Pontimicrobium sp. SW4: one gene and its partner. The protein of the gene in region 1 binds, or shares a complex with, the protein of each later gene. Links are inferred from orthologs where the notes say so. Each region holds a gene or a part of one and is shown on either strand. Other genes may lie near its edges. The genes, in order: carB and carA.

What was found.
Region 2: the proteins of carB (region 1) and carA are in contact, whole or in part, in a solved structure (PDB 1KEE), measured with the Escherichia coli proteins. The link is inferred for Pontimicrobium sp. SW4 from one-to-one orthologs.

The regions. Positions count from the first base shown.
Region 1 is NZ_CP157199.1:1,024,082-1,039,608, forward strand. What follows is about bases 3,454-6,848. They hold carB (carbamoyl-phosphate synthase large subunit), read left to right. Parts: upstream 3,454-3,795; coding sequence 3,796-6,648; downstream 6,649-6,848. Other genes in these bases: rpmH (50S ribosomal protein L34), read left to right, coding at 3,525-3,686; ABGB03_RS04905 (T9SS type A sorting domain-containing protein), read left to right, coding at 6,728-6,848. In the rest of the region: tRNA (N(6)-L-threonylcarbamoyladenosine(37)-C(2))-methylthiotransferase MtaB, read left to right, coding at 1-641; ABGB03_RS04875 (N-acetyltransferase), read right to left, coding at 677-973; ABGB03_RS04880 (alpha/beta hydrolase), read left to right, coding at 1,080-1,742; ABGB03_RS04885 (lytic transglycosylase domain-containing protein), read left to right, coding at 1,803-2,729; ABGB03_RS04890 (DUF2892 domain-containing protein), read right to left, coding at 2,786-3,364; more of ABGB03_RS04905, read left to right, coding at 6,849-7,576; ABGB03_RS04910 (ankyrin repeat domain-containing protein), read left to right, coding at 7,683-8,201; ABGB03_RS04915 (T9SS type A sorting domain-containing protein), read left to right, coding at 8,212-9,063; ABGB03_RS04920 (T9SS type A sorting domain-containing protein), read left to right, coding at 9,187-9,777; ABGB03_RS04925 (DUF3307 domain-containing protein), read right to left, coding at 9,829-10,533; ABGB03_RS04930 (transcriptional regulator), read right to left, coding at 10,530-11,141; DNA recombination protein RmuC, read right to left, coding at 11,307-12,629; ABGB03_RS04940 (SCO family protein), read right to left, coding at 12,699-13,340; ABGB03_RS04945 (hypothetical protein), read right to left, coding at 13,353-15,050; ABGB03_RS04950 (ABC transporter ATP-binding protein), read right to left, coding at 15,172-15,527. UniProt on the Escherichia coli protein: Large subunit of the glutamine-dependent carbamoyl phosphate synthetase (CPSase).
Region 2 is NZ_CP157199.1:2,346,280-2,361,211, forward strand. What follows is about bases 12,133-14,932. They hold carA (glutamine-hydrolyzing carbamoyl-phosphate synthase small subunit), read right to left. Parts: upstream 14,186-14,932; coding sequence 13,079-14,185; downstream 12,133-13,078. Other genes in these bases: eno (phosphopyruvate hydratase), read right to left, coding at 12,133-12,933; rplQ (50S ribosomal protein L17), read right to left, coding at 14,275-14,751; ABGB03_RS11020 (DNA-directed RNA polymerase subunit alpha), read right to left, coding at 14,818-14,932. In the rest of the region: argS (arginine--tRNA ligase), read right to left, coding at 1-1,280; ABGB03_RS10960 (tetratricopeptide repeat-containing sensor histidine kinase), read left to right, coding at 1,866-3,914; ABGB03_RS10965 (arginine deiminase-related protein), read right to left, coding at 3,915-4,850; ABGB03_RS10970 (helix-turn-helix domain-containing protein), read left to right, coding at 4,964-5,503; ABGB03_RS10975 (serine hydrolase), read left to right, coding at 5,591-7,054; ABGB03_RS10980 (hypothetical protein), read right to left, coding at 7,074-7,205; ABGB03_RS10985 (DUF4440 domain-containing protein), read left to right, coding at 7,332-7,787; ABGB03_RS10990 (M20/M25/M40 family metallo-hydrolase), read right to left, coding at 7,797-9,092; ABGB03_RS10995 (arginase), read right to left, coding at 9,124-10,086; ABGB03_RS11000 (citrate synthase), read right to left, coding at 10,171-11,457; more of eno, read right to left, coding at 11,641-12,132. UniProt on the Escherichia coli protein: Small subunit of the glutamine-dependent carbamoyl phosphate synthetase (CPSase).

The DNA of each region.
Region 1 (15,527 bases):
TAGAGCGTTTACGAATTTCGTCTATAGAACCTAATTTACTTAAAAATGAAACTATAGATTTTGTTTCAAAGAGTAAGGCTTTTGTACCTCATTTTCATATTCCATTGCAAAGTGGTAGTAACGATTTACTTAAATTAATGCGGCGTCGTTATTTATGTGAGCTGTATGTAGATCGTGTAAATAAGATAAAAGAGGTGATGCCACATGCATGTATTGGAGTAGACATTATTGTTGGGTTTCCTGGCGAAACTGACAAGCGTTTTTTAGAAACCTATAATTTTTTAGCAGAATTAGATATTTCTTACTTACATGTATTTACCTATTCTGAAAGAGATAATACTTTAGCTGCTGAAATGGAAGATGTAGTACCCAAAAATGTACGTTCTAAACGTAGTAAAATGCTAAGAGGCTTGTCGGTTAAAAAGCGTCGTGCTTTTTATGAAAGTCAATTAAAAAGTAAAAGAATTGTTTTGTTCGAAAGCGAGAATAAAGAAGGCTATATTCATGGATTTACCGAAAACTATGTAAAAGTAAAAACGCCTTGGAACCCTGAATTTGTCAATACACTTCACGAAGTAGAACTTTCTGAAATAGATGATGATGGATTGGTTCGTTTTGAATTTCTAAAAGAATATGCATAAAAAACCGAAACTTTTGTTTCGGTCTCGGTCTTCAATTAAATTCTTACGCCAACAGGAAGCATACTTTTGTAGCGTCTGTTTCTACGGATAAACTTTGCAATTGGAGGGCTCGTTGGCACCACACTAATGTTTCTGTCTTGAATATTTTCCATTACAAGTTTTAAAAAATCTTCAACAAATACCTCGTCCGTAACACATTCAGGAACAACAAGTTTTGTTAAAAAAATCTTTCGATCTTGAAGGGAATATTCAATAGTTGCTAAATTACCTTCAACTTCAAGTTGAAATTGTCTTAAAAAGGCATTGTCAATAAGTTCAGCTGCATCTATCATAATTAGTCTGTTTATTCAATGGAGAAAGAACTATTTTATATAGTTTTGTCACGCAAAGGTACTAAAAAAATCATTACAAACCTTATAAACAGGGACTTAATTACTTATGAACAAAGAGCTAATACATGTTTACTTTATGCCAGGAATGGCAGCTAATCCTTCAATTTTCGAATATATAGAACTGCCAGAGGACATATTTAAGCTGCATTTTCTAGAATGGATTATCCCAGAACCTTATGAAACCATTGAGCTATACGCCAAACGTATGTCAAGTAGAGTGGAACATAAAAATGCTGTGTTGGTAGGTGTATCATTTGGTGGTGTATTGGTTCAGGAAATGAGTAAATTTCTTAAACTTAAAAAACTCATTATAGTTTCTAGTGTTAAAACTAAGCATGAACTACCTAAAAGAATGAAGCTAGCAAGAGTTACTAAAGCCTATAAATTGTTGCCAACTCAGTTTGTGGGTAATTTTGAATCGTTTGCAAAATATGCATTTGGAGAAACCATAAAAAAGCGTGTTAAGTTGTATAGAAAATATTTATCTGTAAGTGATAAAACCTATCTAGATTGGGCACTCCAAAATATGGTGTGTTGGGAGCGAGATGAGGTTATATCAAATATAATTCATATTCATGGTGATAAAGATCCAGTATTTCCTATTAAAAACATTTCCGATTGTATCACAGTAAAAGGAGGCACTCATGTTATGATTATTAATAAATATAAATGGTTTAATAAACACCTTCCAGAATTGATTCTTAGTTAAAATCTATTACTATTTCAGTTTTTTCCTTTATTTTTAGTGCATAATAAACTTTTTAAAATGATAAAGACAATAAAAAATATTTTTGCATGTCTTGGATTATTAAGTTTATCTGGACTGTTGATTTTTGCAGTTCAAGATGCTCCAAGTGATGAAAATTTAGAAAAGAAAATTATTAACGATTATAATGTTTACGCATTAAACGTTCCAGAAAATTTGGATTTTGCCGGAGAAGACTTGCCTTTAAGTAATCCTGATATTTTAGAACGCATGGATCGTGAATTATTGGTAAACACCTATTGGCAATCTAATGCTCTGTTAATGTTTAAAAGAGCAAACAAGTATTTTCCTATCATAGAACCAATTCTTGAAAAACATGGTATACCGAACGATTTTAAGTATTTGGCAGTCATAGAAAGTGGATTAACAAATGCTGTGTCCCCTGCTGGAGCAAGAGGAGTATGGCAAATAATGAAAGCTACAGGAAGAGAAAATGGTTTGGAAATTAATGACAATGTAGATGAACGTTATAACCTTGAAAAATCAACAGAGGTTGCTTGTAAGTATTTACTCGAAGCCAAAGAACGTTTTGGTAGCTGGACATTAGCTGCAGCTTCTTATAATGCTGGAAAAGCTGGAGTAGCTAGACGTTTAAAAGAGCAAAACGTATCTGATTATTACGATTTATTGCTTGGAGAAGAAACAGGACGTTATATGTTTAGAATTGTGGCTTTAAAAGAGATATTGAATCATCCAGATAAGTATGGTTTCAATTTTAGACATAAAGATTTGTACAAACCTATTCCAACTTATAGAGTTGCTGTAGACACAGCTGTGACAGATTTTGTAAAATTTTCAGAGAAGTACGGAATTAATTATAAAATATTAAAATTACATAATCCTTGGTTACGTGAGCCACATCTTAATAATAAATCTCGAAAAAAATATTTTATAGAAATTCCAGAAAAAGGACATTATTCAGTACCTTAGTAATTGAAATTTTAAAACAAAAAAAGCACTGATTAAATCAGTGCTTTTTTTGTTAGTTATCGTCTGCTTTTTCTATTCTGTCTTGAAGATGTTGGACTTCCATAATGTTGATTTGGTATGGATGCTTTTTTCATTTGCTGTTTCATCATTTTTATTTGATCAGCTAACATATTACGCTTATCAAGTTTTTGAGCTTCACTCAAAAGTTTTTGAGCTTCTTGCTTACGACGTTTGCTAAATGCTATTCCTGCCAAGTTTAATTTAGCCATTGCCATATCATGATCCATGGATAACCCTAAAGCAACTGCATTTTTAAAATACTTCTCAGCTTCATTCATATTAGTTTGCGAGACCATAATACCATTTAAATAATTATAATATCCCTGCTGCTTTTTAGTTAATGCAGAATTTGGATGCTTAATTTTATCTAGCCATTTTTTTGCACCATCAAAATCTTGTTTCCTTAATTTTAAAAAAGCTAATAGAATAAATTCATTTTTAAAATAAAGAAAAACAAAAATTGAAGAGAGTAACACATACATAATTCCGTTACCAATAAAGCCTTCAGCGAATTGGTATATTGCATATGCAAAGATTAAAAGGGCAAGAATTAACTTGATAATTTTATTGTACATTTTACTTGTTTAAATTTAAGATTGCAAAGGTAGTAAAAACAATTAAAAATATTTTTAATTTTAGGCTTGTCAAATAAAAAAGGCTTTGTATATTTGCACCCAGTTTTGAGAGAGCTCTCAACTTATAAAAAGAATATTTAGTTTATAAAAATATAAGATAATGCCAAAAAGAACGTTTCAACCATCGAAGAGAAAGAGAAAAAACAAGCATGGTTTTAGAGAAAGAATGGCTTCTGCTAATGGTAGAAAAGTCCTTGCACGTAGAAGAGCAAAGGGAAGAAAGAAGTTATCTGTGTCTTCTGAATTAAAGCATAAAAAATAATGATTAACAATTGTTAATATATTAAAGGTGTTACTGGTCGTAACGCCTTTTTTTATATCCTGTGGTTAAGTATTTTTGAAAAATTTTTAAATAAATAATAGTATAAATAATGCCGAAAAGAAAAGATTTAAACTCCATTTTAATTATAGGTTCAGGACCAATTATTATAGGTCAAGCTTGTGAATTTGATTATTCAGGAACTCAAGCACTTCGTTCTCTTCGAGAGGATGGAATAGAAACTATTTTAATAAATTCTAATCCAGCTACAATCATGACAGACCCTTCAATGGCTGATCATGTCTATTTGTTGCCTTTGAACACGAAATCTATTATTAAAATCCTTAAAGAACATCCCCAAATTGATGCTGTATTACCAACTATGGGAGGACAAACGGCATTAAATCTTTGTATTGAAGCTGATGAAAAAGGGATTTGGGAAGATTTTGGTGTTGTAATTATTGGAGTAGATATAGATGCTATAAACATTACAGAAGATAGAGAGCAATTTAGAGAGTTGATGCTTAAAATAGGAATTCCTATGGCACCTCAAGCTACTGCTACATCATATTTAAAAGGAAAAGAAATAGCCCAAGAGTATGGATTTCCTTTAGTTATTAGAGCTTCATTTACACTTGGAGGTGCTGGCGCATCTATAGTTTATAAAGAAGAAGACTTTGACGAATTGTTAACTCGCGGATTAGAAATTTCTCCAATCCATGAAGTGATGATAGATAAGGCGCTTATTGGCTGGAAAGAATATGAACTTGAATTATTGCGTGATGCTAACGATAATGTGGTAATTATCTGTTCTATAGAAAATATGGATCCAATGGGGATTCATACAGGAGATTCTATAACTGTGGCTCCAGCAATGACATTGAGTGATAGAACATATCAAAGAATGCGTGATATGGCAATTCACATGATGCGAAGTATTGGTGATTTTGCTGGAGGATGTAATGTGCAATTTGCTGTAAGCCCTGACGATAAAGAAGATATTATTGCTATCGAAATTAACCCTCGTGTATCTCGTTCGTCTGCGTTAGCAAGTAAAGCCACCGGTTATCCCATAGCTAAGATTGCAGCAAAACTAGCTATTGGTTATCATTTAGATGAACTTCAAAATCAAATTACTAAATCAACTTCAGCCTTATTTGAACCAACCTTAGACTATGTTATTGTAAAAATACCACGTTGGAATTTTGATAAATTTGAAGGAAGTGATAGAACTTTAGGACTTCAAATGAAGTCTGTTGGAGAAGTAATGGGAATTGGACGCTCGTTTCAAGAAGCTCTCCATAAAGCAACTCAATCATTAGAAATTAAAAGAAATGGACTTGGTGCAGATGGTAAGGGTTATAAAGATTATGACCAAATTATAAGTAAACTAAAATTTGCAAGTTGGGATCGTGTATTTGTGATTTATGACGCTATTCAAATGGGAATTCCATTAAGTAGAATACATGAAATTACTAAAATAGATATGTGGTTTTTAAAGCAATATGAAGAGCTATATTTTCTTGAAAAAGAAATTTCAACATTCACTATAGATACGATAGAACGTGAGTTGTTACTTGAAGCTAAGCAGAAAGGTTATGGTGATAGACAAATAGCACACATGTTAGGTTGTTTAGAGAGTCAAGTTTATAACAAACGTGATGAAATGAATATTAATCGTGTGTATAAATTAGTGGATACTTGTGCTGCTGAATTTGAGGCCAAAACCCCATATTATTACTCAACTTTTGAAGGCGAAGTAGAAACTGCTGATGGTAAAAGATATTCAGACAATGAAAGTATTGTTACAGACAAGAAAAAAATTGTAGTTCTTGGATCTGGACCAAATAGAATTGGACAAGGTATTGAGTTTGATTATTGCTGTGTTCATGGGGTGTTAGCTGCTGCTGAGTGTGGCTACGAAACGATTATGATTAACTGTAATCCTGAAACTGTTTCAACAGATTTTGATACAGCAGATAAGTTATACTTTGAACCAGTATTTTGGGAGCATATTTACGATATAATTAGACATGAAAAACCAGAAGGTGTCATTGTTCAATTAGGAGGTCAAACAGCATTGAAGCTTGCCGAAAAACTTGATCGTTACGGTATAAAAATACTAGGAACAAGCTATCAAGCCTTAGATTTAGCTGAAGATAGAGGTCATTTTTCAAGCTTATTAAAGAAGTTGGATATTCCTTATCCTAAGTTTGATATAGCTACAACTGCAGATGAAGCAGCAGCAATAGCTGATGTGTTAGATTTCCCAATTTTGGTTAGACCATCTTATGTATTAGGTGGACAAGGAATGAAAATTGTTATTAATAAAGAGGAATTAGAAGAACATGTTGTTGGATTGTTAAGAATGATGCCTGGAAATCAACTGCTTTTAGATCACTATTTGGAAGGAGCAATTGAAGCAGAAGCAGATGCTATATGTGATGGCGAAAATGTTTACATTATTGGAATTATGGAACATATTGAACCTTGTGGAATCCATTCTGGTGATAGTAATGCAACACTACCTCCTTTTAATCTAGGAGATTTGGTAATGCAACAAATAAAAGACCATACTAAAAAAATTGCATTAGCATTGAATACAGTCGGTTTAATCAATATTCAATTTGCTATAAAAGACGATATGGTATACATAATTGAAGCCAATCCTAGAGCTTCTAGAACAGTTCCTTTTATTGCAAAAGCCTATGGAGAGCCTTATGTAAATTACGCTACTAAGGTCATGTTAGGGAAAAAGAAGGTAACCGATTTCGATTTCAAACCGCATTTGGAAGGTTATGCTATTAAACAACCTGTATTTTCATTTAATAAGTTTCCTAATGTTAATAAACAACTTGGACCAGAAATGAAGAGTACAGGAGAGAGTATTTTATTTATTGATAGTTTAAAAGATGATGAGTTTTATGACTTGTATTCGAGACGTAAAATGTATTTAAGTAAGTAAATACATCATTTTGCCGAATTTATTAATGCTAATTAACTGAAATTATTATTTTTACGCTTATATAAATCTCGAGTTTACTATGAAACAAAAATTACTTTACTTATTCTTTTCATTGTTAATATCTGCTTCAGTTAGTGGGCAAGTTACCGCTGGTCAAATTGATGATTTTGAGGATACTACCACACAAGGTTGGAGAATTGGAGGTGCAGGTGGTGCATCTGGACCAACAAATGTTGCAACTGGGGGGCCTGGAGGGACTAGTTACCTTCAATATGTTTCAACAGGAACGGGAACAGTTGCGAGTAAGATGATTATTATTAACACTGACCAATGGATTGGAAATTATACAGGTCAAGGAATAAAAGCAATTAGATTTCATGTAAAGGTAGAAACTAATGATTTGAATTTAAGAGTTGCCTTTAATGGAGATGGAGGAAGAATATCATCTACTAATCCGTTGTTTATTGCTGCTGGATCAGGATGGCAATTAGTAGAAATACCTGTAGAAGTAGGAGACTTTTCGCTAGTGAGTGGTGGTAGCAATGTAGCTGCTACTTTATTAAATGTATATGAAGTTAGATTGTTAAGTAGTCCAACACCTGCTTGGCAGGGAGAAACAATAGCTTCTACTTTGTCTTTAGATAATATTACAGCTAAAACTTCATTTTTAAGTACAAAAGATAATAAATTGGTAAATGCTTTTTCAATTTCTCCAAACCCTGGAAGAAACAGATTGAACTTAAAACTATCAAAACTAAATAGTAATGCTACTATTGAAGTTTTTGATGTATTAGGAAAAAGGATATATGCAAATAGAGTTAATACAATCACTAAAACGGTAGATGCATCGCAATGGAATAACGGTGTTTATTTGGTGAGATTAACAACCGACTCTGGTACACAAACTAAGCGTTTTGTAAAACAATAAGCTTTAAATCTATAAATTTTATTTTAGTATTAATAACAGTAAGAATTATTAAGAGTGATATAATTTAATTGCTATTGATCAATAACTTGATTATTTGAAATTAAGAATGAATATTAAGACCCCATTTATAATATGTTGCTTGTTTGCTTCTAGCTATATTTTTTGTCAACAAAGTATTTTTGATGCAGCACGATCTGGAACTGTAGAAGATATTAAGCATTTAATGAGTATTAATGCAGATACTATTAATAGCATTGAAAAATCTGGTTATTCTCCTCTGGTTTTAGCATGTTATAGTGGAAATGATGATGTTGCTGAATTTTTGGCTAAAAATGTTTATGATATTAATGGAGATAGTGATCACGGAACCCCGCTAATGGCTGCTGTATATAAAAACCGTGATAATTTAGTCGAAATGCTTTTGAATTTAAATGCAAACCCTAACAAAGCTGACCCAAATGGAACAACAGCTTTGCATTATGCCGTTATAATGAGAAATGAAAAAATTATTGATTTATTAATTAAAGCAAAATCTGATTTATCACTTAAGGATAATAGAAATTTAACAGCAAAGGATTATGCTTTAATGACTAAAAAAAAAGCTATAATAGAATTATTTAATTAAAGAAAGCATCATGAAAAAAACTACTATTGCTCTATTAGGAGTATTTTTATTAATAACATTAAATTCTTCTTCTCAGACGATTACTACTGGAACTTTTGATTTGTCTAATACGACCGGTTTAGAATTCTCAGTAAAGATAGATGTTAGTAGTAATTTAGTTACATTAACTTTAGTTGGTCCTGCGGATAGATGGCTTGGTCTAGGTTTTGGTCCTCAAGCTGGTACTCCTGAATATGGTATGGTAAATGGCAATGATGTTGTATTGGTAACAACAAATGGTACTGTACTTAGTGATAGATATTTTGGACTTCCTGGAGATCCGCCCGGAGATGATGGGAGAGGGATTATACCTGCTGTAGATGCTATACAGAATTGGACTATAATATCAAATACAACAGAAACTCATTCAAACCCAACCGAGCCTGATGTTAGAACTCTTGTTGCTACTCGATTGCTAGATACTGGAGAAGTTCATGATTATGTTTTTAGTACTTCGGATACCTCAGTGGATCTGGTTTGGGCAAGAAGCAGTGGATCTACATTTGACTTGGGATGGCATTTCCCAGCTAATAGAGGAATCACAATGGCGGCTTTCCATACATTAGGATTAAATGAATATAAAGTTAATACTTTTTCGATTTCTCCAAACCCTGGAAGAGATAAGTTGAATTTAAGACTAGAAAAGTTAAATAATGCTATAGTTACTGTAGAGGTTTTTGACGTATTAGGTAAAAAAATATATGTAGATAAAATGGAAAAAAATAATAAGTCTGTAAATGTGTCACAATGGAATAACGGTGTATACCTAGTGAGATTAACAACTGAAACTAGTACGCAAACTAAACGTTTTGTAAAGCAATAATTTACCAAAAAATAATAAAAAGACTATTGGTTTCACCAATGGCTTTTTTATAGATTATACTTTTTCTAAGAATCTTAAAATCAAATAACTAAATTATTTTCATTATCTTTAAGAAAAAGAAATATGAAAATAAAACTACTTATTTTAACTTGTTTATGTGCATCAAGTGTAATAGCACAAACAACACATGATCTTATTTGGGAGCGGTTTTTTCAAAGTCCTGATTCAGATTTGACTATTGATATTGGAGATACAGTAAGATGGACTTGGACTGATGCTTTCTCCCATACAGTTCAGAATTCAGTAGGAAGTTCTGTTGAAAATTTTAATAGTGGTACGCTTACTGGTTTAGGTCAAACCTTTTCTTATACATTTACGGTGGAAGGTGTAAATGATTATTTTTGCGGTATTCATGGTGCAGGAAATATGTCAGGGACTATTACTGTTGTAAACAACCTTGGATTGGAAGATTTAGAAAAAAATAGCTTTTCAATTTCTCCAAACCCTGGAAGAGATAAATTGAACTTAAAATTATCGAGCCTTGATAATAGTGCAGCTGTTGAGGTTTTTGATGTATTAGGAAAAAGAATATACACAAATAGAGTTAATATAATCACTAAGACAATTGATGTGTCGAAATGGAATAACGGTGTTTATTTGGTAAGATTGACAACCGATTCAGGTACACAAACTAAACGTTTTGTAAAGCAATAACTTACTAAAAAATAAATATAAAAAAACCATCAGTTTTTAACGGGTGGTTTTTTATATGAGTAATTTAAATAGTAGTCCTACAGCAATTGCAATTCCAAAGCTAATAAGTGTGCCAATTAGTATGTATTCTGTCAATTTTCGATGCTTAGATTCTTTCAAATCACCAAATCTAAAAACAGATTTCGCAGTAATTAAAAATCCAACAGCTTCCCAATGATCAAAAATGATAAATATAAAAACTAAGATACGTTCCAGTATACCAATGTATTTTCCTGCATCTTTTAGAGATTCATTGTTTTCAGTAAGTTTTGAGATGTTCCATTTTGAAAAAATAGTTTTCATTATTATGGAAGTTGGTAGAGTAAGAAACAATAAACAAACTAGTAATAGGAGGTTGTTTTCGGTTAATAATTGTTCAATAGAAAACGAATTATCAGTAAACACATAGTAGACAATTATAATTACTAAAAGATGTGATATTTGATCTATAAAGAACCAAAGTCGTTTTGTTTTTTTCTTTTGAATAATCAGTTTAATAGCGTCTATAATAAGATGTGAAAAGCCAACAACTAGAATTATTGGCCAAAGTGATATATCCCAAAGTATCAAAAATAACAATGCAAAGTGTATAGCTATATGAAGATATAATTTTGGAGATTTCAGTTTCTTCTTTTCCTTTTCTTTAACCCAATGTATAGGTTGAAGAAAAAAATCTCCAATAATATGCGCTAATAAAAGCTTAATAAGTAGTATCATAATTGACTTATTTTATGTCTGTACATTTTGTCTAGTTCTAATATATGTTCTAAACCAGCACGTTTTTGACGTTTGCTAATTGCGTCTTGTTTTGTTCCTATAATAGCTGCAAGTTCATGTTGTAAAGCATCAGGATTTTCTATGCTTAGTTTTACTATCTCTGCTGAATTTACCGTCCAACTATCCATAAAAGTCAAAGCTAATTTAAAATAAAGATTTAGCTCTTCGTCTATTTTATTATTTATCGTTTTAATACGTAAATTTTGCTTGTCTTTCTTTAGGTTTTCTAAGGTTTCTCCTGAAAATACAAAAGCTTCTCCGTTTGATTCGCTTACCTTTTTACCTTGGTATGTTTTATCACCAATACCTATTGCAAGCCTTACGTCTAAATTCTTAATCATTTTTATACAAGCTTTTATATATATAGCGTCTATAAAACTATTATTTGGATTGGTTATTTCTATTTGAAAGCTATCGCCACGATAAATCTCCCATTTATTTGATTTGGACTCTAGCATACTTAATGCACCTTTTAAAGAGTTTAACCAAATATTTGGATTAACGTGTTTTGTTGAACGTATAATATCTCCTGTAATTACACTTGTCATAACATTCCTTATTTATGGAATAAACAAATATATGCCTTATTTATGGAATAAACAAATATATTCCTTTTTAAAGGAATAAGTTAAAATGTTTTTTTGTTGAGAAATAGGCTTAAAAAAAGCTACTTTATGAAAAAAAACTTACTTTTAAGTAAGAAAAAAGAATGATTATTCTTCTTCATCTTGTGCACGATTCAAAAGCTCTTGATTGATATACTTATTGGATGAAACACCAAGTTTCCTCATTTTTTCAACTTTAGTTATTAGATTTCCTTTTCCTGTTAACTTCTTCATTGTATCATTGTAAGACCCTTTAACTGTATTTAGTTGCTTTCCTACTTTTAACAAATCATTTGTTAAATTCACAAATTGATCATAAAGCCTACTGGCTAATCTTGCAATTTCAATAACATTTCTTTTTTGATCTTCTTGTTTCCAAATTGAAGCGACTGTACTTAAGGTCGCTAATAATGTAGAAGTGGACACCAATACAACATTCTTGTCAAGTGCCTCAAGGTATAATTTATTATTTTCATTTAGAGCAATTAATAATGCATTTTCAATTGGAACAAACATTAAAACATAATCAGGAGTGTTTATTTCATAAAGGGCAGAGTATTTTTTCTCTCCTAAATCTCGGATATGTTTTTTTATACTATCAATATGCTTTTTTAAACTATCAGATTTAACAATCTCATCTTCAGAATTATAATAGGCTTCATAAGCAGTTAGAGAAACTTTGGAATCAATAACTAAATGTCTATTATCTGGTAAATTAATTATGAAATCAGGTTTTTTTAATCTTCCATCTTCATCTCTAAAACCTCCTTGGGTAGTAAAATGTATACCTTTTTTTAATCGAGATTTTTCCAACAAAACCTCCAGTTGGGTTTCACCCCAATCACCTTGTGTCTTACTGTCACCTTTTAAGGCCCTTGTAAGGTTTATCGCTTCTTTACTCATTTGATTATTTAGTTCTTTCAATCCAATAATCTGTTGCCTTAAAGCAGCATGATAATCAATACTTTCTTTATGGGTTTTATCTACTTTATCTTCAAAAGTTTTTATTTTATCTTGTAAAGGATTAAGAAGTTCTTTTATATTTTTTTCATTTTGAATTGTAAATTTTTCTGATTTCTTTTCAAGAATATTATTCGCTAACAACTCAAAATCTTTTCTAAGTTGCTCTTGCTGTTTAGCAAGTTCTTCATCTCGTTTTAAATTTTGTTGCTGGAGATTTTCGTATTCGGTATTTTTTCTAGTTAATTCAGAATTTAAAAACTCTTTTTCTCGTCTTATCTCTTCTCGTTCGTTTTCAATTTTACCCAAGTTTAGCTTCAGTTCCTCAATAGTTGAACTCATTTGGTTTTGACGTTCTTCTAAAGTGCTTTTCTCTCCTTTGCTTTTTAATTTAGTTATTAGCATGCCAATATAGGCTCCAATTGCAGCTGAAAAAAGTATTGAAATAATTAAGAGGAGGCTGTCGTTCATTTAAAATAGAAGTTTAACCAAAGATACTTCTTTTACTTAAAAAGTGAAAAATGTAACAAAAAGATATATCTAATTTTTTAAAACTTTCATGTCGCTTATAATACGCTCAATCTCTTGATTATTTGTACCATCATAAATACCACGTATTTGTTTTTTCTTATCAACTAATATAAAGTTTGGAGTATGTATAAAATCTTGTAAGCCTCCATCACCTTGCTCTACAACAGCAAAGTAACTTTTACGAGCTAATTCATAAATATGTTTTTTAGAGCCAGTAGTGATATTCCACTTACTATCTATAACGCCTTTATTTGTTGCATACTCACGCAACACAGAAATAGTGTCTATATCTGGTGTAACTGATAATGATAATAACATTACGTCGCTATCATTTAAAAATTCTTCTTGAATCTTATTCATGTTATTTGTCATTATTGGACAAATGGTTCCACAACGTGTAAAAAAGAAGTCGGTTACATAAATTTTATCTTCATAATCTTTTTGGGTAATAGTATCGCCATTTTGGTTAACAAGTTCAAAATTTAATACAGTATGATTCTCACTCTTATTTTGTAAGCTTTTATCAACTAACTCAGGGTTAAAATTGGCTGGATTATATACTGGTAATTCTCTATTTTTTATTTGATTACATGAAACAAAATTTAACCAAATAAGGGATAAAATGAATATACGTTCTTTACTAATCTTCATGGGGTGTTACAATTAGGAGGCTAGTTTCTCAATAAAAGCTTTAGCTTCTTCTATTTCTGGTCTATCGTTTGTTGAATTTTTCGTTAATTCTATAAGCTGATTAAAATAGAGTGTTGCCTTGTCATAATCATCAGATTGCTTTGCTGCTATAGCTGCCCCATAAATACCATTAAATCGATAAGGATGCGCTTTTAAATTTTCTTCATAAGCTATCAATGCTTCTTCATATCTGTCTAATTCTAAAAGCATGTCTCCCAATAGTTCTATTGCTGGCAATACATCACCTGGAGTAATAGGATGTTTACTTGTTTTCCTTTCTATTTCTACGGCTTCTTTCATTAGCGCAAGACCATCTTCTTTTTCATTCATTTTAAAGTTCATCCATGCTTGTGATGTTTTAATTTGAATTTCAACTTGTTTAATTTGAATCGATTTTGAACGATCATTTTGAGCTATTAAATCTTGATGAAGTTTTTTTAGTATGTCTATTTCTTGTGTTGCTATTTCAAAATTACTGGTATGAGAAGCTCCTACTGCTCTTGCAAAATGAAGTATTGCTTTTTGCCATGGAAATTCTGTCCAATTTAAATCTATTTCTTGCAATTCTAATTGCAAAGCTTTTTCCCAATTTCTATTTTCAAGGGTTAGTCTTGCTGGAATTGCAGTCAATGGATATATAGCTGCAGTTATATTAGTAGGATAAAATGATTTTAGATCTTTAATTTGGTTGTATTGTTGTTCGGCGCTTATGTTATCGCCTTTTTGAATGTAAGCATAAACCAAATAGTCAGTTGCATGTAACTCTTCAAAATATGCGCCACTTAGTGCAGCAGCCTCAGTATAACACCTAGAACTACTTGCAGATAGTAAGTTAGATTCTATGGATTCTTCCCATATGCCTAGTCTAGTAAAAATATGTGATGGCATATGCTGTGCATGAGAGGATGACGGTGCTATTTTTGCATACCGACGTGCAGTTTCTAAAGCTTTAGGAGCCAAAACGGGATTATCATAATTATGAATAATATAATGTGCAATCCCTGGATGGTTTGGATTTTCAGCAAATAAACCCTCTAGTATTTTTCCTGCTTTTCTTTCATTTTCATATTCTTTTCCAACTCTATCTCTTGTAGAGTATAAAGCTAAAGTATAAAAAATGGCAGCTTCTACATCGTCGGGATATTTTTTATAGATGTTTTCCATTTCTTTTTCAAACCTTAAAGCTCTAGTTTTATGATCTACAGTTTCCCAATTTGTGTAAAAAGCATCAATTGCATTTATATAATCTCTTTGCTTGTTATCCATAGATAGCTCTTTTGCTATGGTAAGTATTTTTGAAGCCTTAATTAGTTCTTTTTCTGTTGGAGGAAACCATGCAGCATGATAAATACTCATTGCAACACCCCAATATGCCATTGGGCAATTTGGATCTGCATCAATAACTCTAACAAAAGCCTTTTCTGCTTCCGCATATTGAAAAGAGTGTAATAAAGCTATTGCCATATCAAAATCTTCACGAGTATCATAGCTACAAGACAATGAGAATTTTAGTTCTCCAAATTGTCCATCTCCGCACAATAACAGTTCACCTCTTAACAAATCAATAGAGGCTAATGCAGGGTTTGGTTTTGGTGATTCTTCTTTACAAGCAGTAAAAGAAATTAAAAAAATAAAGCTAACTAGCTTTAGGATAGTTTTTTGCGATTTCATTAGAAGTATATTTAATTTATAAATTAATAGCTTCTAATAAGTGCGATTAGTTTTAAAAGCTTGATTTTCAAGAAATAAATATAGTGATTTATTCTTTGAAAAAGAACGATGTAGATTAAATCTATTGTTTATTAACTCGGAAACTTCTAGTGGTTTTATCAAAAGTAATAAAATCCTTAGGAAACAATGTTTCAAAAGTTTCTCTTTCTATAAGTTTACTTGGAGTGTCTGAAACTACAGTATTTTCAGTCATCACAATAAGTTTATCACATAATTGAATGGCTAAATCTATTTCGTGTGATGAAAATAAAATGGTTTTATTAGTGTCTTTAGCTAATTTTTGTAGTAATCTTAAAATATAGGCTTTATGGTACATATCTAAATGAGTTGTTGGTTCATCTAGAATAATCAAATTGGTATCTTGTGCTAAAGCACGAGCAATCATAACTTTTTGTAGTTGCCCATCGCTTAATTCAT
Region 2 (14,932 bases), 1.3 Mb from region 1 along the record:
TAATCGTCTAATTTCCCTAGCTCTTGAGATAGTTCTTTAGCAGTCGTTGCCATTTCAATAATTAAATCGTCGGCGTCCACTACAGTACCTTCACGACTTTTCATTTTTCCACTAGGTAAATCTACCATACCATAACTTAAATGATATAGATTTTTTGCCCAATCAAACCCAAGCTTTTTCAAGATTAAAAACAGGACTTTAAAATGATAATCTTGTTCGTTACCAACTGTATATACCATGCCTCCAACATCAGGATAATCTTTAATACGTTGTATGGCTGTACCAATATCTTGCGTCATATACACCGCTGTACCATCCGCACGTAATACAATTTTTTCATCTAGACCATCCTCTGTTAAATCGCACCAAACAGAGCCATCTTCCTTTTTTAAGAATACGCCACTTTTTAAACCTTCGGCAACAAACTCTTTTCCTAATAAATAGGTATCACTTTCATAATAATAGCAATCAAAATCGACTCCTAAATTTTTATAAGTCGTTTCAAAGCCCTCATACACCCAACCGTTCATCATTTTCCATAAAGTAACTACATCTTCATCTCCAGCTTCCCATTTTAGAAGCATTTCTTGAGCTTCCATTAAAATTGGCGCTTCTTTTTTAGCTTCCTCTTCTGTTTTCCCTTGAGCAATTAAATTTGCAATCTCCTTTTTATATTCTTGATCAAACTTCACATAGTAATTCCCAACCAATTTATCACCTTTCAATCCTGTACTTTCAGGTGTTTCTCTATTACCATAACGTTCCCAAGCCAACATACTTTTACAAATATGAATGCCTCTATCGTTTATAATTTGGGTTTTATACACTTTATGTCCAGCTGCCTTTAAAATTTCGGCAACACTATAGCCCAAAAGGTTATTTCTAATATGCCCTAAATGCAAAGGTTTATTAGTATTTGGCGACGAATATTCCACCATAATAGCCTCTTCGGTTTGAGGCTTAAAACCATACGTATTATTATCTTTAATGGTGTTGAAAAAATTTAGATAAAATACATCGTCAATCACAATATTTAAAAAGCCTTTAACCACATTAAATGCTTTTACCTCATCTACATGATTTACTAAATAGTTTCCTAAATCTTCTCCTAATTTGGCAGGATTCATTTTAACCGCTCTCAGCATTGGAAAAGTTACCACTGTAATATCTCCTTCAAACTCTTTACGTGTTGATTGAAATTCTACAGTCTCAAGTTCAGCTTTATATAACTTAGAAAAGGCAGTTTTAATATGTTGTGATAAGGTTTCCTGAATGGTCATTCCTACTAAATTTTAAGCTGCAAAGATAGAACTTTTACTCGATAATCGAGACTTAAACACTCTACGGATTACCTTGAAATCAAAATTAGTTTTCTACAAATACCTTGAGTGCTTACACTAAGTTAGTTTACTTAAATAAAACGTAATTTTTATGGCTTTATGCATCTCTGCAAATGAGATGAAAAAAAGTGTACTAAATCACAACAACAATAATTTTAAATCAAACATAATGCTTTAATTATCAATTATTTACATTTTATCGAAAATATGATAATTAGATAAATGCATTTCATCGACAAAAGTGTCGTTTTTCTATGTTTTTTGCCGTTTGTCGACACCAACTTTTTTTATAAAAAAATATTGTTCCTTTTATCTAATATTTATGCTTTAAAACGCAGAAATTAGGGTTTTCTTTCTCTTTTGGCAACTTTTGTTAAGCTATTAATTTCGGTCCCCAACGATGATAACAACTACTTTTAGTTATAAAGCAAATAGATTGCTTATAAATGTATACTTAATTTTCCTCTCCCTCAAGGTTAGTTTAGGTAATGCTATAGTTGTTGCGCCTAAAACCATTTATAGTTTATGAAACAGTTAATTACCTTAACTGCATTTTTATTTACTATATTCTCTAGTTTATCTCAAACTAAAGAACAGGATAGTCTTGTCATGCAATTTGCATTTCAAAAGCTAGACTCAACAAAGGTTGATACCTCAATACAACTTATAAAATCATTCTATAATACTAAGGATTATCAAAAAGCCTTAGCATATATATCTCAAACTGAAAGGCTATCTACTTCTTTACAATACCATAGTGCTACTGCTGAAATTAAATACTACAAAGCGCTTATCTATTCACAAAGGGATGATTATTATAATGCATTAGACAACTACAATGCATCACTTAGATTGTTTAGTCAAATGCAGGATTCTCTTGGAATTGCTAAAGTGAACAACAGTTTAGGACTCATCGAAATTAAAAGAGGAAATTATGGTAAAGGTTTACGCTATTCATTATCTGCAATAGATATTTTTGAACGTAAAAATCTAAGAAGTGAATTAAGCTTAGCTTATAACAATCTATCCGAAGCCTATTTTAATACTAATCAAGTTGATAAATCGCTTGAATTCAACCTCAAAGCTTTGGAAATACGTGAACAGCTTCGTGACAGTTCTGGAATTAAAGCTTCAACAAAAAATATTGCTATACTTTATTCTATGCGTAAAGAGCATAGAAGAGCTATTGAATATTACGAAAGGTTATTAGGTTACTTAGATACTTCCAATGAAAAAGACCAAATCATTAGAGGCGATGTATTGCCTAGAATTGGTGATGAATATTTACAATTTAACGATTATGAAAAATCTGCCTCTTATTTATTGGAAGGCTTAAGGTTAAATAGAAGAACTAATAATAAATTAGGTGTTTTAAAATCGCTTAATAGTTTAGCAAACCTAAACTTTAAACAAAAAAAAGTAAGGTTAGCAGAAGTACAATTAAATGAAGCCTATTCATTAACGCAACAAGTAGATAATGATGACGAGCTTCTAAAAAATTACAAATTAAGAATCTCTATAGATTCTACAAATGGCGACTTTAGAAATGCTTTTAAATGGCAAGCCGATTATCATGCTTTAAAAAATAAGCTAGATGCAAAAAAAGCAATACCTTTAGTTTTTGAAGCAGAACCAGTAGATATTAATCAACCTACAGACACACCTACAGATAATGTTAGTTTTCCTGTCGATACAAAAAAAATAAAGCAATTAAAAATAATAGCCTATACTTTAGGAGGTGCATTTCTTGTAGCACTAATTGCTTTTATAGTGATGTACATTACCAATCGTAATAGAAAAGAAGCGTTTGATGAAATAGAGCAAACTAACAAGCAATACAAATTACAAAACGATTCTATTTTAGAGCAGACACGCCATCTTGAAGAAATGAATCAAGTAAAAGATAGATTATTCTCTATTGTATCTCATGACTTAAAAGATTCTATTACTGGTGTTAAAGCCTTTTTAGATTTATTAAAAGAAGACAGTATAAGTAAAGAAGAGTTTGATGAACTGATTCCCGAGTTAAGTGAAAATGCAGATAATGCTGCAGCTTTATTAATGAATTTATTAAACTGGTCTAAATCGCAAATGCAAAATCTGGAACCAAAACCAGAGCTATTTAACATACAAGAAGTATTTGCTGATAAGATGAATTTAATTGAGAAAAAGGTAAATGAAAAACAAATTATTTTACTAGACGAGTCTATGAAAGATTTTGTTTATGCAGATAGAAGCATGATAGAAATTGTAATTCAAAACCTATTAGCAAACGCTGTGAAATTTTCTAGAGTTGGAGATGTAATAACTATTTCTAATAGAGTTCGTAATGGTAATGTGCTTATTTGTATTGAAGATACAGGTGTTGGGATTTCTGAAGAAAATCAAGAAAAACTATTTAAAAGTACTGGCTTTACAACTAGAGGAACTGGACATGAAAAAGGTACTGGTTTAGGACTCTCTATTTGTAAACAAATGGTTGAGCTTAACTATGGTAAAATTTGGGTAGAAAGTGAGCAAAACCTTGGAAGTAAATTCTTTGTTGAACTTCCAAAGGCTAAACCTATTGAGTAATTAAATTTTCGACAAAAATACTTCAGCCATCATACAACGTGCACTTCCACCGCCACAAGCTTCAATAATTTCTAACGAGCTTGATAAAATTTCAGCGTGATTTTCTATTCTTCTAATTTGATCTTGTGTTAAAACATCATATGCAGACTGACTCATAACTAAATACGATTTATCATTTTCACCCTTTACCTGCAGCATATTTCCAGCAAAATTATTTACTTGAGCTTCGCTAATATCTATAATTTCTTTACCATCTTCTTTTAAATGTTTAATAACGTTTTTTCGTTCTTTTTTATCATCTATACAAGACAAACAAATCACTGCAAATGTTTCTCCTATACACATCATAACATTCGTATGGTAAATTGGTTCGCGTTTACCATCAACTGTTTGATTTGCAGTAAAAACAATAGGTGTAAACTCAAAATCCTCGCAAAACTCTATAAACAAGTCTTCATTTGCGCGTTGCGATAACGCACAATATGCTTTACGATTAACACGGTCTAAAATTAAAGCACCAGTTCCTTCTAGAAACAACCCTTCTTCTTCGGCTGCTCTATAATCAATAATATGATCTATTTGAAAACCCTCTTCTTCCAATTGAAATAAGATATCTTCACGACGTTCTAAGCGTCTATTTTCTGCAAACATTGGATATAAGCCAACCACGCCATTTTCATGAAAAGATATCCAGTTATTTGGGAAATGGGCATCTGGCGTATCTAAACCATCATTAGCTTCAAACAGAACTACATTAACACCAACACTTCGTAATTTTTCAACAAACGTATCGAATTCTTTTTCGGCTTTTAGCTGTAATGCCAACTGTGTAACATCATGTATTTCTTTTTGATAATGGTTGTTTATAGCAGTTTGCTCATTGGCTCTAAAACTAGTTGGACGAACCATTAATATGGTATTGGTTGTTTGTTGCATTTACGTTTAATAAGAACTGTAAAATTAATCATTTTTAAGATGACCTAAACTTGGCTTTGGTTAAAAAAAATACGAACTTCGTTCAAGTTCAATATAAATTTGTAAAAAAATCAATGTCTAAGCTACTAAAATTCAGAGAAAAACTAAACTTAACCCAAGAAGAGTTAGCTGAAAAATCAGGCATTTCTGTAAGAACAATTCAACGTATAGAAGCTGGAACAAATCCAAAAGGTCACACACTAAAAGCATTAGCCAAAACTTTGGACGTAGAGAAAAGTAAATTACTTAAGAATACTACTGCAAACTCTAAATTTAGCTATAGATTGATTAAACTTATTAATCTTTCATCTTTACCATTTATAATTTTTCCTCCTGCAAATATTTTAATTCCCCTTACCATAATGCTTGCAAAAAAACAATTCAATTATATAACGAAACGAATAATTACTATTCAAATTTTATGGACTATTTTTTCTGTTATTCTTTTCTTATTTTCTTCTGTTGTTGAAAAATGGTTTTTCTCTGGAAACAAACTAAATTTAGTAGTTATAATGCTTTCTATTTTAGTAAATATTTATATTATAATTAGAAATTCTGCTGAAATTGACAAAAATAAAAAACTATATATAAGCTTAAAATTTAGCATTATATAAGTATTGTCGGGTAATTGTCGTCCTATTGTCAGGTAAATAATGTTGCTATTTCATTGTTGATTATAACCTTTGTTAAAAAAATCAATCATGACAAAAAACATCATCCCTTTTCTAATTATTGTAATATTTAATTTTTATAAAATTAATTCTCAAGTAAGTACAGATTCTTCCCTTTTTCTTGAATTAAAAAAACAGGATAGCATATTATTTGAAAAAGGCTTTAATCAATGTGATATAAAATACCTTGAGAGAAAAATATCTAAAAATCTTAAATTTTATCATGACCAAAGTGGTATCCAGGATAGAAAAGTATTTTTCGAAAACATCAAAAAATATATCTGTTCAAACCCTGATAAAAAACCAATAAGAAAACTTAAAAAAGGTAGTTTAACGGTTTTTCCACTCTATAATAATGGTAAACTTTATGGAGCAATACAGAATGGTATTCATCATTTCTATATAAGAGAAAAAGCGAAAGAAGATTTATGGACAAGCATTGCCAAATTCACCTCTGTATGGTTACTAGATAATAATGAATGGAAAATGAGTGACGTATTAAGCTATGATCATCAAAATCCAGATAAGCAGAAAACAATTGTTGATTCTATGGAGCAATTACTTTTAGACAATAAAGTTCCTGCAATGGGCTTAGGGATTATTGAAAAAGGTAAACTAACAAAAGTACAAGTATATGGAAGCTTAGATAATAAAAATACAGCTCCTTACAATACTATTTTCAAAGTCGCTTCTCTAACCAAACCTGTTTTTGCTTTAACAGTTCTTAAATTAATAGACAAAGGTCTTCTAGGTTTAGATGAGCCATTATATAAATACTGGATTGATCCTGATTTAAAAGAAGATAAACGACACGAAAAGTTAACACCAAGAATAGTGCTTTCTCACCAAACTGGATTTCCTAATTGGAGGTATATGAAGCACTCCAATAAGCTAGAATTTGAATTTGATCCTGAGGCTAAATATCAATACTCAGGCGAAGGTTTTGAATACTTGAGAAAAACCATTGAAATAAAGTTTAATAAAAGCATCGAAGAGCTAGCTAATGAATTAATATTTATTCCTGCTAAAATGACAGATACTAGGTTTTGGTGGGATGAAACAATGGATGAATCAAGATATGCTCAAAATTTTGATATTAAAGGGCATAATATAACAACAGAAAAGTATTATAAAGCTAATGCTGCTGCTAATCTTTTAACTACAGTAGAGGACTATGGCAATTTTTTGGCCTATGTAATTAATGGAGCTAATCTATCTGAAAACACATTAAAAGAAATGCTAACACATCAAGTAAAACTCAAAGAGAATGACTTTTTTGGATTAGGATGGGAAATATTAACAGGCTTTAGCACAGGAGAACAAGCCCTGATTCATACAGGTAAAGAACCTGGTGTTAGTACATTAGCAATTATTTTTCCAAAAACAAAAAATGGCTATTTAGTATTTCTTAATGGAGACAATGTTGGTAACATATATGAGAAAATGTTAACCAAACATCTTTATCTTGGAAAAGAATTATGGAAAAAAAAGTAAAAAGACTATTGCTAAAAACTTATATAACTTCCTTTGTATGCTGTTCGTAATACGACAATCTATCTTCTTTAGATATTTCTTCCTTTTCTTGAGCAAATACATTACTTGTAAAACATAATACTACTAACATTAATATCTTAAATCTTTTCATAATTCAAATTTTATTTAATTAAATATTTAATTCGTTTACACACTTAAGGCAACTATAAAGAAACTTACCCTACTCCAATTTTTATTTTTTTAATTATCTTTATAAATAACTAATTAATAGGTTTTTATGAAAAATTTCATGTTTATTATTATTTGCCTTTTCCTCATTTTATTGGGATGCAACAATATTGAAAGCAGCCCTGAGTTGATAGAAAAATGGAAGCAAGAAATTGTAGATACAGAACTTGCATTTGCAAAAATGGCTAAAGAAAAAAGTATTCCTGAAGCATTCTTAGCTTTTGCTGCAGATGATGTCGTTATTAAAAAAGGAAAAAAAGTTCTTGTTGGCATTGATTCTTTAAGAGCTTCATATAAAGACCGAAAACCTGAAGCCGATTTAGCTAAACTTTCTTGGAAACCTGATTTTGTAGATGTTTCAAAATCTGGTGATTTAGGATACACCTATGGTAAATACCTATATATAAAAACAGACTCTTTAGGTGTTGTTACCGAAGAAACTGGTATTTTCCATACAGTCTGGAAAAGACAAACTGATGGGAACTGGAAATTTGTTTGGGACTAGTTTATCTTATTACCTTTGATTAATTAGTCTATAAATTAAAATAGCTGTACGTTTTGTTAAAGCTTCTATGGTATTTAAATTAACCGTTTCTTTAGGCGTGTGTGCTCCATTACCCATAGTACCAAGACCATCTAAACAATCAACATATTCGGCAACAAAAGACGTATCTGCTGCACCTCTACGACCAGGATCATAAGCTTCTACTTCTCCTTGGTTAAGATCTAAACTTACTTGGTTTAACAAATCTAAAATTTTATGATTCCCTTCGGTTGGTCCCATAGCAGGATAACTATCTATAAAAGTTATCTTAGCAGATGTTTGTGATAAATTGTTACTTACTATGTTTCGCATTTTTGCTCTAGCTTTCTCTTTTTGTTCTTCTGAAATAAAGCGTAATCCACCTTCTACAACAGCAGTTTGTGCTACGACATTTGTTTTACCAAATGCATTTCCTTTAGTCAATTCACTATTGTAATCTACTTGTGTTCCTCCAAGGATAATTCCAGGGTTAAAGGTTAAATATTCTTCTCCTTTTACTTCATTATAAAACTCATTAAGTATTCTAGACATCTCAAAAATCGCACCTGCTCCTACACCTTCTCTAAATATCCCAGACGAATGAGCTCTTTTACCTGTAACCTCAACTTTCCATCCTGAAGAACCTCGTCTAGCAACTGTAGCATAGTTAAATCCTGTCGAAGTTTCAAACCCAAGAGCAATATCGCTTTGCTTTGCAGCTTCTATTAGATGTTTTCTACTAATTGCTAAAGGCTTTCCTGTAGCTTCTTCATCTCCTGTAAATGCTGCTATAATTTGAGCATCATTTAAAAAACCATTTTCTTTTAAAGCCTTTAACGCATAAAGGATAATTACATTTCCTCCTTTCATGTCATTTCCTCCTGGAGCATGAGCAATACTATCGTTAACCATTTTAAATTCTTGAAATGGACTATCTGCCTCAAAGACTGTATCTAGATGACCTATGAGTAAGAGTTTCTTCCCTTTACTTCCTTTATTTTCGGCAAACAAATGTCCTGAACGATTTACTTCAGACATATCATGCCAAACGCTGTTAAATCCAATATTTTCGAATGCCTTTCCTAAAACCTCACCAACCTGCTTAACACCTTCATGATTCATCGTACCACTATTAATGTTTACGATATCTTTTAAAAATGCAATAGCTTCAGCATTATTAGTTTCAATAGTCTGGATAATCTTCTTTTCTTTTCTAGATAATTTTTGCGCAAAAGCGAATTGTGTAAATACTAAGAATAGAAAAATATATTTTAAAAAAACTTTCATAATAATTTAATAGTTAACTTATTAATGATTCTTATATATTAAGACTTGTCGTTAATGTTTTGGTTACTTCGTCAAGTATTATAAAGGCTGTTTCTCCCATTTTGTTTCCTTTATGATCTAGTAGCGGATTTACTTCTACAAATTCCATACAAATTACTTTTTCACTTTTAATAATTCGATCTATCATTTTAATAATCTCGAATTCGTCAAAACCTTTAGGCACTGGAGTTCCTGTTCCATAAGAAATAAGGTCACAATCCATACTATCTACATCAAATGATATGTATAGCATATCACAATCCTTTAACCTATCTAATGCTTCATCTACACATACTTCTAATCCTCGATGTCTAACTTCATGAACCATATAGTTTCGAAGTTTTAGCTTTTCCATTAGATTATCCTCTGGCTCTTCGGTATCTCTTACGCCAAAATATACAAGATCATCAGGTCTTACTTTTTGGCCTTTTACACCAATATTTTTCATGCTTTCCCAATACTGGGTAGAAGTATTAGATACTTCATTAACTTTATCATCCATATTGTCTTCACTCATTGCTGCTGCTAAAGGCATTCCATGAATGTTTCCAGATGGGGACGTATAAGGTGAATGAATATCGGCATGTGCATCAATCCATATTACTCCAAGTCTTTTATTTGGATAAGTCTTTTTTATACCACTAATTGTACCCAATGCAGAAGAATGGTCTCCAGAAATTACTAATGGAAAAGACTGTTCTGTTAAACTAGCATTTACAGCATTACTAACTCTTTCACATTGATAAGAGACATGTTCAATTCGCTTTGAGTAAGTATTTTTCACCTTATTATAAATAGATTCATTCTCAGTCTCTACATCTATAAATTCGTGTCTATTAAAATAATCATTATTCACATTTATAGCAGCTATTTCTATAGCATCAATACCCATGTCTGAACCACGACTTCCTGCACCGATGTCTGATCTATTCTTAATTATCTTAATACGTTTCATCTATTTAAAAAATATGAGTTTCCTATCACAAATATAAAAAAACCTCATAGGTTACTATGAGGTCTTTTGTTGTTTATTGTTGAATTATCTATTGTTAATAGTTTTAAATTCTCTGTATGTTTCACCTATATACAATTGTCTTGGTCTCCCAATTGGTTCTTTACGCAAACGCATTTCACGCCATTGAGCAATCCAACCTGGTAAACGCCCTAAAGCAAACATAACAGTAAACATGTCTGTAGGAATTCCCATAGCTCTATAAATAATTCCTGAATAGAAATCTACGTTAGGATATAATTTTCTATCAACAAAGTAAGGATCTTCAAGAGCTTCTTTTTCAAGACCTTTAGCAATATCTAAAATTGGATCATCTACACCAAGATCTGCTAATACCTCATCTGCAGCTACTTTAATAATTTTTGCTCTAGGATCGAAATTTTTATAGACTCTATGACCAAACCCCATCAAACGGAAAGGATCATTCTTATCTTTAGCTTTAGCCATATACTTTTTAGTATCACCTCCATCTTCTTTAATAGCTTCCAACATTTCTAGTACTGCTTGATTAGCTCCTCCATGAAGTGGCCCCCAAAGTGCTGATATTCCTGCTGATAACGACGCAAATAATCCTGCGTGAGATGAGCCAACAATTCTTACTGTAGATGTTGAACAGTTTTGCTCGTGGTCTGCATGCAATATTAATAATTTATCTAGAGCATCAACAATTACTTGATTTTGAACATACTCTTCATTAGGCTGTTTAAACATCATTTTTAAAACGTTTTCTACATAGCCTAAACTGTTGTCTCCGTAATCTAATGGAAGTCCTTGTTTTTTACGCAATGTCCACGCTACTAAAACAGGAAACTTTCCCATTATTTTTACTACAGAATTGTACATATCTTCTTCAGAATTTACATTAACTGAAGAAGGGTTAAATGCAGTTAAAGCACTTGTTAATGATGATAACACTCCCATTGGGTGTGCTGACTTTGGAAAGGCATCAACAATTTTACGTATATCGTCATCTACAACAGATTTTGACTTTATATCTGCATGAAATTTATCATGTTGCTCTTTTGTTGGTAGTTCACCAAAAATTAAAAGGTAAGCGACTTCTAAAAAGTCAGCTTTTTCAGCTAGTTCTTCAATAGAGTAACCTCTATATCTTAAAATACCTTTTTCTCCATCTAAAAAAGTGATACCGCTTTCACAAGCCCCAGTATTTTTATATCCAGGATCGATAGTAATAACTCCTCCTGTTTCACTCCTTAAAGCTTTTATATCTATGGCAACTTCATTTTCTGTTCCAGTAACTATAGGGAATTCGTGTTTTTGACCATTAACTTCTAACGTAGCAGTATTTAGCATTTTTTTTGATAATTATATTATGAATTCATTGTTGAAAATAACTCTACGAAAATACAAAATATCTGACACTTTTTAAAGCATAGAATGCATTGAATTATTGATAATGGTATTAAAAAAAATAATCATAAAAAGAAGACCATTAATGAAAAATAATGGCCTTATAAAATCTATAATATTTAAATACTATTTTACTTTAAAAGCACTTTCTCCAGGAAAATATGCAGTACTTCCTAATTCTTCTTCTATACGAAGTAATTGGTTATACTTTGCCATACGGTCACTACGTGATGCAGAACCAGTTTTAATTTGTCCTGTATTTAACGCTACTGCTAAATCAGCAATAGTATTATCTTCGGTTTCACCAGATCTATGTGACATTACAGATGTATAACCTGCATTATGAGCCATATTAACCGCAGCAATAGTTTCGGTAAGTGTTCCTATTTGGTTTACCTTAATAAGAATGGAGTTAGCGATACCATTGTTAATACCTTTTGATAATCGCTCTACATTTGTTACAAACAAATCATCTCCAACCAATTGTACTTTATCTCCAACTTTATCAGTTAGTATTTTCCAGCCATCCCAATCATTTTCATCCATACCATCTTCAATAGAAATTATTGGGTATTTATTACAAAGCTCTTCCAAGTATTCTGCTTGCTCTTTAGATGTTCTTACAACGCCTTTATTGCCTTCAAAAATTGTATAATCGTATTTCCCATCTTTATAAAATTCGGCTGCTGCACAATCTAAAGCAATCATAATATCGTCTCCTAACTTGTATCCAGCATTTTCAGTTGCTTTTGCAATAGTTTCTAAAGCATCTTCAGTTCCTCCTTCTAGATTTGGTGCAAATCCACCTTCATCGCCAACTGCTGTACTCAAATTTCTATCATGTAGTACTTTTTTTAAGTGATGGAAAATTTCAGAACCCATTTGCATTGCTTGCGAAAAGTTTTTGGCTTTTACTGGCATTACCATAAACTCTTGAAAGGCAATTGGTGCATCACTATGTGAGCCACCATTAATGATATTCATCATTGGTAATGGCAATGTATTTGCCGATACACCACCAACATAGCGGTATAAAGGCATCCCTAATTCGTTCGCTGCAGCTTTAGCGACAGCTAAAGACACACCTAAAATAGCATTTGCTCCTAACTTTGCTTTGTTTGGTGTTCCATCTAAATCGTTCATAGTTTGATCAATTAGATTTTGCTCAAACACTGAAGCTCCCAATAATTCTTGAGCTAGAATAGTATTAACGTTTTCTACTGCTTTTAAAACTCCTTTTCCCATATAAGCATTTCCACCATCTCGTAATTCTACAGCTTCATGTTCTCCTGTAGAAGCTCCTGAAGGTACAGCTGCTCTACCCAAAATTCCATTTTCTGTAATTACATCTACCTCTACTGTTGGATTTCCTCTGGAGTCAAAAATTTGTCTTGCGTGAATGTCTATTATTATGCTCATTGAATCTTATTTATGTTGATTTTTTTGAATTTTCAAATTTACAAAATTGTCATACTAAAAATACTTTACTTTCTTATTATTAGTATAAATTTCTGCTAAAACGTTTTAGTAAATTAAAAGGCAATGTTCACACATTGCCTTTTAATTATTTTGATTTTATGTTTTCTATAAACTGATCAAACAAATATGTTGAATCATGTGGTCCAGGGCTTGCTTCTGGGTGATATTGTACTGAAAAGCAGTTTTTATTTTTCATTGCTAAACCTGCAACAGTATAATCATTTAAGTGTACATGCGTCACCTTTAAATCTTTATGAGCTTCTGCTTCTTCTCTATTAACTGCAAATCCGTGATTTTGAGAGGTGATTTCTCCCTTACCCGTTTCTAAGTTTTTTACAGGATGATTTATTCCTCTATGTCCATTATGCATTTTATAAGTAGAGATACCATTTGCCAAAGCTATTACTTGATGTCCAAGACAAATTCCAAATAATGGTAAATCTCTCTTTATGATTTCTTTTGCTACTTCTTGTGCTTCAACTAAAGGTTCTGGATCTCCAGGACCATTAGACAAAAAATAACCATCTGGTTTAAACGCTTCTAATTCTTCAAATTTAGAATTATAAGGAAACACTTTTATGTAAGCATCACGCTTTACTAAATTGCGAAGGATATTCTTTTTTATTCCAATATCCAAAGCTGCAATTTTATACTTCGCATTTTCTTCACCAAAATAATATGGCACTTTAGTGGATACTTTTGAAGCCAATTCTAGGCCTTCCATATTTGGGATACTAGCCAATTGTAGTTTTAAACCTTCAACGTTATCTACATCTGTAGAGATTACTGCATTCATCGCTCCATTATCTCGAATGTAACTTACTAATGCTCTAGTGTCAACATCAGAAATGGCAAATAAGTTGTTTTTATTGAAAAAATCTTCTAAAGATCCATTGGAGTCCGCACGAGAATATTCGTAGCTAAAGTTTTTACAAATTAAACCAGCTATTTTAATCGAATCTGATTCTGTTTCTTCATCATTAACACCGTAATTACCAATATGCGCATTGGTAGTAACCATTAACTGACCAAAATATGAAGGATCTGTAAAGATTTCTTGATATCCAGTCATTCCTGTGTTGAAGCAAACTTCTCCAAATGCAGTTCCTTCTTTATTAGCTACAGACTTACCATGGAATATTGTTCCGTCTGCGAGCAAGATTAAGGCTTTTCTAAGTTTATTATATTTCATGTTTTATTTAAAAAAGGTTTCGCAAAATTGTATAAAAAAAGGATAAACTAAAAAAGTTTATCCTCTATTTTATTAAAGCTTATTAACATTTATTCTTCTTCGTTAGTAGCTTTAGTTTCTTGAGCAACTGGAGGAGTTGTGGCTTTCTTACCGCCTCTTCTACTTCTTCTTGTTGTCTTCTTAGATTCTTTACCTGCGTTGTAGATTTCATTATAATCTACAAGCTCTATCATTGCCATATCAGCATTATCACCTAAACGATTACCAAGTTTAATAATTCTTGTATAACCTCCTGGACGATCACCAACTTTAGCAGCTACCTCCCTAAAAAGTTCAGCAACAGCTTCTTTTTGTCTTAAACGAGACATAACAATACGTCTGTTATGTGTTGTATCTTCCTTTGATTTTGTAATCATTGGTTCAACAAACTGCTTTAAAGCTTTAGCCTTAGCTACTGTTGTGTTAATACGTTTATGCTCTATTAAAGAACAAGCCATATTAGCTAGCATCGCCTTTCTGTGCGCTGTTTGTCTTCCTAAGTGATTGAATTTTTTTCCGTGTCTCATGACATTTGTTTTATCATCTTGCTACCAAATCCAGACAAAATTATCTAGAGAGCAAAATATGATTAATTAATCTTTATCTAATTTATATTTGCTTAAGTCCATTCCGAAGTTTAAACCTTTAACATTTACAAGCTCTTCAAGCTCAGTTAAAGACTTCTTACCAAAGTTACGGAACTTCATA